Linked DNA regions of Cohnella herbarum. The protein of the gene in region 1 binds, or shares a complex with, the protein of each later gene. Links are inferred from orthologs where the notes say so. Each region holds a gene or a part of one and is shown on either strand. Other genes may lie near its edges.

Region 1 (6,399 bases):
AACAAGAGGCGCCAGCACGAGCGTCGTCGTATCTCCTACTCCGCCAGTGCTGTGCTTGTCTACTTTAATGCCGGAAATCGCCGACAAATCGATCGTCTCTCCGGAATGAACCATCGCCATAGTCAAGTTCGCTCTCTCCGTAGGCGTCATACCCTTGAAGAAAATCGCCATCGCCATGGCGGACATTTGGTAGTCGGGAATCGATCCGTCCGTATACCCGCTAATCAAGCTGTTGATTTCGTTTTCCGTTAGCTCTCCGCCATCGCGTTTTTTCGTTATTAAGTCGACGGTTCTCATCTGTTTTTTACCCCCTGCTTATCGCCTTCGGCGATTAGTACCCTTGTCCGACTCCGCCCGTTACGATCGCGATCGAGGAGCTTGCGCCAAGTCTTGTCGCGCCTGCCGCAATCAACTTCTTTGCGATATCCAAATCCCTCACGCCGCCTGACGCTTTAATTCCCATATCCGGCCCGACGACATGGCGAATCAACGCGATATCCTCAACGGTTGCCCCGCCGGTTCCGAAGCCCGTGGACGTCTTGACGAAATCCGCTCCCGCTTCCTTGCAGAGGAGGGAAGCTTGACGTTTCTCCTCGTCCGATAGATAACAGGTTTCGATAATCACTTTAACCTTAGCTTTCCCTTTACAAACATGAACGACCTCTTGAATATCTCTTTGGACCGCATCCGCTTGCCCGGACTTCAAGGCACCTATATTCAGCACCATATCGATTTCCGTAGCGCCGGCTTTGATCGCGTCTTCCGCTTCCGCGGTTTTGATCTCTGTTCTGGTTGCCCCGAGAGGAAACCCGATTACGGTCGTCACTCCCACGCTGCTCCCCGCCAGTTCACGGGCGGCAACGGGTACCCAGTAAGGATTCACGCATACCGTTGCGAAACCGTATTGCTTCGCTTCCGCGCATACGCGGATAATTTCCGCCTCCGTGCTTACCGCGACTAACAATGTATGATCGATCATTCCTGCGATTTGTTCAGGTGTCATAATGTCATTTCTCCTGTGGCTCGTTTTTTTTGAGTAAAGCCTTAGCGGTAATTTGATCCGTCACCAGGGTGTTTGCATATCGGCCTCGCAGAGCTCCGAAGATCGCGTTGACTTTGGAAGGGCCTCCGGCTACGAGAATCGAATGCTCCTTGGATCGTAGATCTGCCAACTCGATTCCGACCGTCCGCTCATCTAGACTTTGCAAACAGATTTCGCCATTGCAATCGAAATACCTCGAACAAATATCGCCGACGGCTTTCGTCTTGATGTCTTCAAGCTCGTCATCGCGCAAATAATTCGAGTTGATCAGCACGGAATCCGGAGTCGGCGAGCCCGCCGTGAAGACCGCGATGTTCGCGTTTTTCCCCATATCCATTACTCTTCGAATATGTCGATCGGTCAACATGGACTGCTTTACGAGAATATGATCTACGATTGCCGGCAAATACATGAAATAAGGCGTTACGTTAAAGGCCTTGCCGAACAAATGAACGATTTCCGACGGGGAAATATGCACATCGGCATCGCTAACGCCGCCGTTCAATTGAACGACGAAAGAATTGCTTAAGGACTTCTCCTTCAGTTGCAAGGCTACCTGATACATCGTCGAGCCCCATGACGCTCCGATCGTGTCCCCGTCTTTGGCCAGTTCGGTAACATAGGATGCCGCGGCTTGCCCGATGTACTTCTTTACTACGATCTCGTCGTAAGTCGGCGTAAAGGCAACGACCACGTTCTTTAACCGGAATCGCTCTTTAAGCAAACTTCGCAGAACTTCGACGTCTTCCGTCGGATCCTTGATCTCGATCGTAACGATGCCTTCGGTCTTCGCTTGCTGTAGCAGCCTGGATACCGTGGGTCTGGAGACGCCGAGCGCATCCGCGATTTCATTCTGGCTGTAATCCAACTGGTAATACAGCTTCGCCGCTTCGATTATTTTTTTGATTTTGTCGTTATCCAACAAAAGTCACACCATTCGACATGCAGTTTTTTTGAAATTTTGTTCACTTAAAATGAAATTATGTTCTCTACTCGTTATTATAATGGATAATAGCTTTCCGCGCTAGGACAAATTACATACAAAAGCTGACGCCATCTATTCGACGTCAGCTTCTCTCACACTTTCGATTCGCTTATGATTCAATAACGTAAGCCGTACCTTTATTCGCTCTCTTTTTCTCGATTAGAGCGATCTCGAGAATAACCGGAGGAACGACAAAATATTTCGACAAATGCATTTCGGCTTCGTTCATGACCTGTTCGTCGTTGTCTCCCATGACGACCAGTACGACGTTCTTATTCTCTAATTGTACTTCTAATTTATATAGAAACATGAATTCACCGCGTTCTGATTATTGGGATAACCGCAAGGCAAGGTTGTATAGATCCAGATTAAACGATTTCTTAGTGGACACGACCTTCTCGATATCGGTGGCCACGAACTCTCCCTTGATGATCCCGATCCCTTTGCCCGAGTCGCCCTCCAGCAGACGTTGAACCGCGAAGTCCGCGAGCTGGCTCGCGAGAATCCGGTCATTGTGAGTCGGAGATCCCCCGCGCTGGATGTGACCGAGTACGGTTACGCGCGGTTCGATGCCGCTATACTCCGTTATATTCCTAGCTACTTCATCGCCGGAACAAACCCCTTCGGCAACTACGACGATTCCGTGACGTTTGCCTTTCTGGAAGTTATCCTTCATCCGCAAAGAAATATCTTTAATATCGAAAGGTACTTCCGGCACGAGAATCGCTTCCGCTCCGCTGGCTAAGCCTGCGTACAAGGCGATATCGCCGCAATGGCGTCCCATAACCTCGACGACCGAAGATCTTTCGTGAGAAGTCATCGTATCGCGCAGTTTATTGATCGCGTCAACGACGATGCTGACCGCCGTATCGAATCCGATCGTGAAATCGGTGAAAGGAATATCGTTATCGATCGTCCCCGGCAGTCCCATCGTCTTGATTCCCAATCTACTTAATTTGTTAGCCCCATGATAAGAACCGTCTCCCCCGATAACGACAAGGCCGTCGATGCCTTGCTCGCGAAGAACGTCGGCACCGCGCTGCTGGCCTTCCGGAGTCATGAACTCCTTGCAGCGGGCGGTTTGGAGAATCGTGCCTCCGCGTTGGATAATATCGCCCACGCTTCGCAAATCCATCGGTCTAAGATCCTGGTTCAATAAACCTTGGTAACCCCGTTGCACGCCATATACTTCCAAGCCGCGGAATAACGCGCTTCTTACGACAGCCCGAACCGCCGCGTTCATTCCCTGGGAATCTCCGCCGCTTGTTAATACGGCAATCTTTTTTACAGCACTCATTACGCAATTCCTCCCAAATGTCTCTATCGTATTACATGGCTTTCCTTATCCAATGGCTATTCAGCCAGAAAAACAACCTAGACCAAGGGCTTCCCTTCATAAGAAGCTTGGCGGTATCGCGAACGTCCCGTTGATCCTTGACTTTAGGATCGGACAAATACAACGCGACCAGACCTTCTACGATCATCCGGTGGAAATAGCCGAACGGAAGCTCGTCCGCGGACTTTCTGGCCGCGTTTACGATTTGCTTCATTCGTTCGTTTAGCATCCGCTGGTCATCGTAATAGCAGCAGAAATTCAAATCTCCGCCCACCCTGTCTTCCGCCTGATCGATCAAATAATCGAGCATAATATGCAATCCGCAAATGGACGGAAAATAGTGGTTTCTGATCGAAGCGGCTTGTTCCGCTTCGAGCTTGGGATCGCTTGCGGCGAGGAACAGCATGAACATTCCAAGCGTCGATCCGGTCGCCGCCGCGAATTCATTCCACATCAGTTGCGGATAGCGGGAAGCGTGCTCGTCCCACCAACTTAACAACGCAGGCTCGCGGTCCGCATGGGCAATATGCTTGTATACCTGCAAATCTCCGTACAGCTTTACCAGCTCTACGACATGCTCCCGCACCAGATGATAGGAAGGCAACGCCGCGATAGACGTTCTGCATTGCTCGACCAGCGCGGCCAAATAACCGCTATCGTCCTGTTCTTCTCGCAAGGCATAATAATTAGACACCGGAGACCCCGGCGATACCGCGTCGATCATGCTTTGATGCAGTAGGCGAAAGTCGTTCGGATCTAAGGAGGTGCTTCGGTCGCATAAATTATCCAAGTAATCGCTGATGGTTTGCAGAGCGACGATCAGCGGAATCAACACGTGTCTTTGCTCGAGATTGGCGGCCGCATAGACTCCGCCTCCCTCGCAATGAAACTGCTTGGCGTTCATGCTGTCCAACGCTTGCTTGCGAAGCTCCAGATCCGCGATCCCATCCGCTCTTGCTCGCCATCGGCCCAATTCGGCGCGAACTTCCGGCAGCACGTATTTATACACTCTTTTCATCAACGAAATCGGCCCGCTTGGGGCACGACCCGCCAATAGGGGCTGGGTTTTCATATCAAGGGTCCTCCGCTTTGCTCTATCCGATATGCATTTTCGATTCGTCGTCTAATTCCTGCTGGGTACGGAACCATATGTTCAGGTCGTTGATTCGGCTGGCTAGATCGGCGATTTCTCCGTTGATCGTACAGGATCGCACAAAGTCGTCTTCCTCGAACAGTTGCTGCTGCTTGATTCTAATCTTGGCTTCGAATCGCATGATATGATCCGGTATGCCTCCGCGAATCATTTCCCATCTGGACAAGATCGCGGACTGTTGCTCATGGTCCAGATCGTCCCAATCCTTATCCAAACAAGGAACGGAAATCCCGTGCCGTTCGCTAAATTCGAATTGTCTATCGAGCCATAGCTCGGATATCCGCATGGTTACCACCCGTTTTCCTCAAGAGCCTAGCAAAATCATCATCACTTTAATTTATCATTTCAGACCGACGAAATCCAGCTTTATCGTCTGAATTCCTTTCCCGAAAACAATCGATTATCTGATATAATACAAGCTATCTAGTGGAACGGACAACGCCATATCATCTAGAAGGAGCTTACTTATGTCGCAAGATAACGGGCCGGTCTCGCTGAGACGGCTTTTCCTGTTTTTCATCCCTATGGGCATTTCAGTCCTCCTAATCAACTTAAGCCACGTCATCATTAACGGAACGTTAGCCAGATCCAGCAATCCCGAGATTATATTGGCCGGTTACGCGCTCGCAATGAGTTTACTGGGCGTAACGGAGAAACCTGCCGTGCTGTTCCGCCAAACTTGTTCCGCCTTAGTCAGGGATCGCACCTCGTTCCGTGCAGTCAGGAGCGTTAGTTTCTACGTATTCGGATCTTCGGTCCTCTTCGGAGGCCTCGTATCTTATACGCCTGTAGGCCACTGGATATTCGGCGCCGCGTACGGCGCGGACGCCATCGTTGAACGAGAAGCGATTCATGCTTTCGCCGCCCTAATGTTCTTATCCGTCTTTTCCGGTATTCGTTGCTTGTATCAAGGGGTTATCATTTACAAAATGAGAACCCGCTGGCTGACGATCGCGATGATCTTTCGCTTAGCCGGCATGTTTTTGTTATCCCAGTATTTCCTTCACATAGGCGTCACTAGCGCTTTGCAAGGTACGATCATTTTCGTGTTCGGGATGATGATCGAAGCCTCGATCAGTTGGTGGGAATCGAGCAGACTGCTCAAAGATATGCCTTTGAAGGATGAAAATTGCGAGATTACGAAGCCTAAACAAGTTATGTCTTTCTATAACCCGTTGCTATACTCCTCGCTCATCGTCGTCTGGCTGCTCCCCATCCTGAACGCGCTCCTCGGATCGACCGAGAGGGGTACGCTTGCGGTGGCCTCGTTCGCCGTAGCCGGCAGTTTAATGAACTTGGTCTTAGGTTTCTTTACCTATTTCCACCAAATCGCCTTGCTGTTCGTCAGATCGAATCCGGCTATCGTCCGTAAATTCACGTTGATGCTGGGATTCATTCCTCCGTTGCTGATGCTTCTATTGGCATTCACGCCGATCGGTTCTTGGATGTTCTCCAACGTCCTTGGCGTCAAAGACGAATTGCTAACGGCCTGCATTCACGCTTTGCGAGGATTTTTCCCGTTCGTGCTTATATTTCCATGGCTGGACACTCTAAACGGTATCGTCATGGCCCACGGGGAAACGAAGCTGATGTTCGGCTCCCAGCTCGCCAATGCGATCGTAACGGCAATTCTCATCGTCCTGCTCGTCGTCCTCTTACCGGGTTGGAACGGGGTTCTAGGTTCCCTAGCGCAGTCTGGCGGTTTGATCGCGGAACTAACCTTCCTCGCATGGCTATTCAGGCGCAGTCACCGAACGGCTAAGTAACCGCACAGCATCCAGAAGAGGAGACGTTAAACCATGGTTCAATCTCATTCGTCAAGAAATCAACTATTCGTGTTACGGACGCTCCAATTCGCCAATTATGCGACGATGGTATTGCTC
Region 2 (4,665 bases), 1.9 Mb from region 1 along the record:
GGATATTGGCCGCAAGTTGGGCGTTCCGGCTGTCATGGCTGAACTTGTTCGTACGGAAAGTGCCGGTATCAAACAAGAGCAGTGCGTGACGTTAGAGCAGATTCCGGAGCTGATTAAGCAAGGGGAACTGGGAGATAAGCTGCTAGCTGGCGATTCGATGCTAACGGCAATCCCTTCGTCATCGGTAGCTTACCCGGAATCGTTATATGCATTGCAGGGCAAGAGGATTGAAGCCGCAAGACTTCAACCCCCTCCCGACAGCACTGGATTAATAAAACTTTACCGATCGGACGGTGCCTTTCTCGGATTATTCTTCGTTGACGAGAATAGAGAAACAGTCCGCCCGATTAAGGTGTTTTACGCTTCGGATGACAGTTAAAGTATTGTCCGTCCGACTGAGCAGGAGGGCATCACGTGGAACGGTTTGATCTATCAATTGCGAATGTAACGGGAGCTCTCCCTGAAGGAGCACGGAAAGAACAAGGGATATCGCTAGCGATCGGTTTTTTCGATGGCGTACACTTAGGTCATCAAGAAGTCGTACGCCAAGCTGTCGCTCTGGCGCGCGAACAAGGTTTGGTACCCGCTGTAATGACCTTCGATCCGCATCCTAGGGTTGTCTTAGGCCATGGTTCTCAGTACCAAACGGTGCTGACTCCGCTTGCGGACAAGCTTTCCCTGCTATCCAAGCTTGGCGTTGAAGCGGCGTATGTTATTCAATTCGAGCGGTCGTTCTCCGAAGTGACGGCCGAAGAGTTCGTCAAGACGCTAATTAACCCGCTAGGCGTGAAGGCGACGACCGTGGGCTTTGATTTCTCGTTCGGACACCGAGGCGAAGGGAATGCGGACACGCTTAGGCTTCATGGTAATGGGGAAATTCAAGTGCAAGTCGTTTCCCCCGTATTTCTGGAGGACGACAAAGTCAGCAGTACCCGAATACGCGACAGGTTGGCTGAAGGTGAAAGCCTTGAAGCTTCCGCGCTTCTCGGGCGTCCTTATGTTATTAAGGGCTTAGTCGTCCATGGCGACGCGAGAGGTCGATTGCTCGGCTATCCGACCGCGAATTTGTTGCCGGAGCAGCCATACGTGATTCCACGCTCCGGCGTATATGCGATCTATATCGATCTTCTATCCGACTCCGGCGAATTCGAAAGTCGATATAACGGAGTGTTGAACGTTGGCTATCGTCCGACATTCGACGCCCCTGGAGGCGCGTTAAGATTAGAGGCGCATTTGTTCGATTTCGGTGGGGACTTGTATGGGCGCCAACTCGCCCTGACATTCCATACCTTCCTACGCGCGGAGAAAAAATTCGATTCCATCGAGCAGTTGGTCGCACAGATATCGCTCGATGCCGCTCAAGCCAAAGAAATCGTTTCGGTTCAAAGATAGGTAGAAATAATTCATGTTTTAGTTGTCCCTCATACTCTGGCATTGTATGTAAGGCCAATAGTATGCTATACTGTAACACGTTGCTGTCATCCGGGTTTCACTCGGGTGTACATGCGCTAATGAACCTTATCTTGGCAATTCGTGCTCACCGACGTTTGCTGGGGTAACGGCGATTCTAATGAAGGAGGTGAACAAGGATGGCATTGACACAAGAACGCAAACAAGAATTGATCGAAGAGCATAAGACGCATGCTACGGACACGGGTTCCCCGGAAGTCCAAATTGCTATCCTTACGCAGAACATCAACAATCTGACGACTCACTTTAGGGAGCACAAGAAAGATCATCACTCCCGCCGTGGTTTGCTCAAGATGGTTGGTCAACGTCGTAAGTTGCTAGCATACTTGAAAAACAAAGACGTAAGCCGGTATAGTGCCCTGATTGCAAAATTGGGACTTCGCCGTTAATTTATTACCCGCACGAAAGCAACCTGGCTTCGCCGAATGGGGCTCAACGCCCTTTCCGGCATCAGGTTGCTTTTTCCCATATTAGGGATTCGAATCTTAAGAGTCATGCCTAAGCTACGGTTTGGCAGGAAATAATGAGAAGAGTGTCGAAATTACATAAGGTTATTTAGCCCAAGTCTAATATCGTGAGATACGCCTTATGGTAGGATTTGGATGACGTGACGAGCAATGCTCGCACTTAGAGGAGGGAATCAGTTTGGAGCAACGCGTGGAAATGCAGCTTGGCGGCCGTACATTCGCTTTGGAAACGGGAAGATTGGCTAAGCAGGCGAACGGCGCTGTCGTCGTACGTTATGGAGATACGGTGGTTCTTTCTACTGTAACGGCTTCTAACGAGCCGAAGGATCTCGATTTTTTTCCGCTTACCGTAAACTATGAAGAGCGTTTATATGCGGTAGGTAAAATTCCCGGAGGTTTCATTAAACGGGAAGGACGCCCGAGCGAGAAAGCGATTCTTGCCAGCCGATTGACGGATCGTCCGATTCGTCCGTTATTCTCCGAAGGCTTTAGGAACGACGTTCAAATCGTAAATCTCGTACTGAGCGTGGATCAAGATTGTTCTCCCGAAATTGCCGCAATGATCGGAACTTCCGCTGCGTTGGCGATTTCGAACGTACCGTTTAACGGTCCGATCGGAGGCGTAATCGTTGGCCGGATCGACGGTAAGTTTATCGTGAACCCGACGCAAGCTCAGGAAGAAATCACGGATATGTACGTAGTCGTAGCGGGAACCCGAGATGCGATTATGATGGTCGAAGCAGAAGCTAACGAGGTATCCGAGGCGGATATGCTGGAAGCGATCATGTTCGGACACGATGAGATCAAGAAGATCGTAGATACGATCGATCAATTGGTTAATGCAGCCGGTCAACCGAAAATGGCGGTGAAACTTCATAGCGTGGACGAGACTGTGGAAGCAGACGTTCAAGCATATGCACAGGCTAGACTCGTACAAGCCGTTAGCATCTCCGAGAAACATGCCCGCCAAGAAGCGATCGATGCTATCAATGGCGAGACGGTAGAACATTTCGGCAACTTGTACGCCGAGACGCCAAGCAAGCTTAAAGACGTCAAAGAAGTATTGTACGATATCGTCAAGAACGAAGTTCGCCGTCTGATCACGCATGATAAAGTGCGTCCCGATGGTCGAGGGTTGTCCGAGATCCGTCCGATTTCAAGCGATACGTCGATTCTTCCTCGTACGCACGGTTCCGGGTTGTTTACCCGCGGCCAAACTCAAGCTCTTAGTATTTGTACGTTAGGACCGCTTGGCGAAGTCCAAATTTTGGACGGTATTAGCCCGCAAGAGTCCAAACGGTTCATGCACCACTATAACTTCCCGCCGTTTTCCGTTGGCGAGGCACGTCCTTTGCGTCCGCCGGGCCGTCGCGAAATCGGTCATGGTGCTCTCGGCGAGCGGGCATTGCTTAAAGTTCTCCCGTCGGAAGTGGATTTCCCTTACACGATCCGCCTAGTATCCGAGGTTCTGGAGTCGAATGGCTCTACTTCGCAAGCAAGTATTTGCGCGAGCACGCTTGCAATGATGGATGCCGGGGTTCCGATAAAAGCACCTGTCGCGGGTGTTGCGATGGGCTTGATCAAAGACGGAGATCATACTTCGATCTTAACCGATATCCAAGGGATGGAAGATCATCTGGGCGATATGGACTTTAAGGTGGCAGGAACTGCCGCTGGAATTACGGCTATCCAAATGGACATCAAGATTGACGGAATCGATCGTCAAATTCTTACGGATGCCTTGCAACAAGCCAAAGAAGGACGTTTGTTCATCTTGGGCAAAATGCTCGAAACGATTCAAGAGCCGCGTAAGCAATTAAGCAAATACGCTCCGAAAATCATTTCGCTCAAAATTAACCCGGATAAAATTCGGGACGTTATCGGCTCCGGCGGTAAAATCATCAACAAAATCATTGAGGAAACCGGCGTGAAAATCGATATCGAACAAGACGGTACCGTCTATATTGCTTCTACGGACGAAGCGGCTAACCAACGCGCCCGCGGAATTATCGAGGGAATCGTTAAAGAAGTCGTAGTCGGCGAAGTGTATACTGGAACGGTTAAACGGATCGAGAAATTCGGCTGTTTCGTCGAAATTCTGCCGAACAAAGACGGGCTTATTCACATTAGCCAACTCGCGAACGAACGCGTTGCGAAAGTGGAAGACGTCGTGAATATCGGAGACCAGATCGAAGTTAAGGTCACTGAAATCGATAATATGGGCCGTATCAACTTGTCCCGCAAAGCTTTGCTGAATTCGGAGCAAGTATCGGTATAACCCAACAAACAAGTGCATAGGATTGACAAAAGAGACTCCAACAAGCTGGTCTCTTTTTGTTTTGCATAAATCAGCGAGTTCAATGGGATGCTCACTCATAAAGCCCAATTTCCCGGCATAGGATGAGGCAGGGAACAGGGACAAGACGGGGGTGCGCCAATTGAACAGAAATACGTCAGCTGCCAAGTTAGGGATCATGCTGGCATGCTTGGTAACGATCCTGATAGCCGGGACATATGGTCCGTTACAATCTTTCGTACAAGCCGTTAAATCACGCCCGACCGCGAGCGCGGCAATTATGAATGAGCAATCCGAGGATCAATTGATGAGTTGGATCAAATCCGAGGCTGCCAAACAAAACCAATCTCCGATCAACCCTGTCATCGATAGGGTGTGGAAAGCGATTCCCGGCTACGACGGCCGTGTAGTGGATGTAAAAGCTACGTATCT

What was found. The genes of interacting proteins can lie anywhere in the genome.
Region 2: pfkA (region 1) and pnp share a complex: the UniProt entries of both Bacillus subtilis proteins name them as parts of the possible RNA degradosome complex. The link is inferred for Cohnella herbarum from one-to-one orthologs.

The regions. Positions count from the first base shown.
Region 1 is NZ_CP051680.1:149,498-155,896, reverse strand. The notes cover bases 1,341-4,335. They hold pfkA (6-phosphofructokinase), read right to left. Parts: upstream 3,325-4,335; coding sequence 2,356-3,324; downstream 1,341-2,355. Other genes in these bases: HH215_RS00705 (tetraprenyl-beta-curcumene synthase family protein), read right to left, coding at 3,356-4,335; HH215_RS00715 (DUF3906 family protein), read right to left, coding at 2,137-2,337; deoR (DNA-binding transcriptional repressor DeoR), read right to left, coding at 1,341-1,964. Also shown: HH215_RS00730 (pyrimidine-nucleoside phosphorylase), read right to left, coding at 1-297; deoC (deoxyribose-phosphate aldolase), read right to left, coding at 332-1,003; more of deoR, read right to left, coding at 1,008-1,340; more of HH215_RS00705, read right to left, coding at 4,336-4,435; HH215_RS00700 (hypothetical protein), read right to left, coding at 4,458-4,802; HH215_RS00695 (multi antimicrobial extrusion protein MatE), read left to right, coding at 4,984-6,282; HH215_RS00690 (MFS transporter), read left to right, coding at 6,316-6,399. UniProt on the Bacillus subtilis protein: Catalyzes the phosphorylation of D-fructose 6-phosphate to fructose 1,6-bisphosphate by ATP, the first committing step of glycolysis.
Region 2 is NZ_CP051680.1:2,051,222-2,055,886, reverse strand. The notes cover bases 1,703-4,665. They hold pnp (polyribonucleotide nucleotidyltransferase), read left to right. Parts: upstream 1,703-2,115; coding sequence 2,116-4,215; downstream 4,216-4,665. Other genes in these bases: HH215_RS09165 (polysaccharide deacetylase family protein), read left to right, coding at 4,412-4,665; rpsO (30S ribosomal protein S15), read left to right, coding at 1,703-1,859. In the rest of the region: tRNA pseudouridine(55) synthase TruB, read left to right, coding at 1-379; HH215_RS09180 (bifunctional riboflavin kinase/FAD synthetase), read left to right, coding at 415-1,392; more of rpsO, read left to right, coding at 1,590-1,702. UniProt on the Bacillus subtilis protein: Involved in mRNA degradation. Catalyzes the phosphorolysis of single-stranded polyribonucleotides processively in the 3'- to 5'-direction. Necessary for competence development in Bacillus subtilis.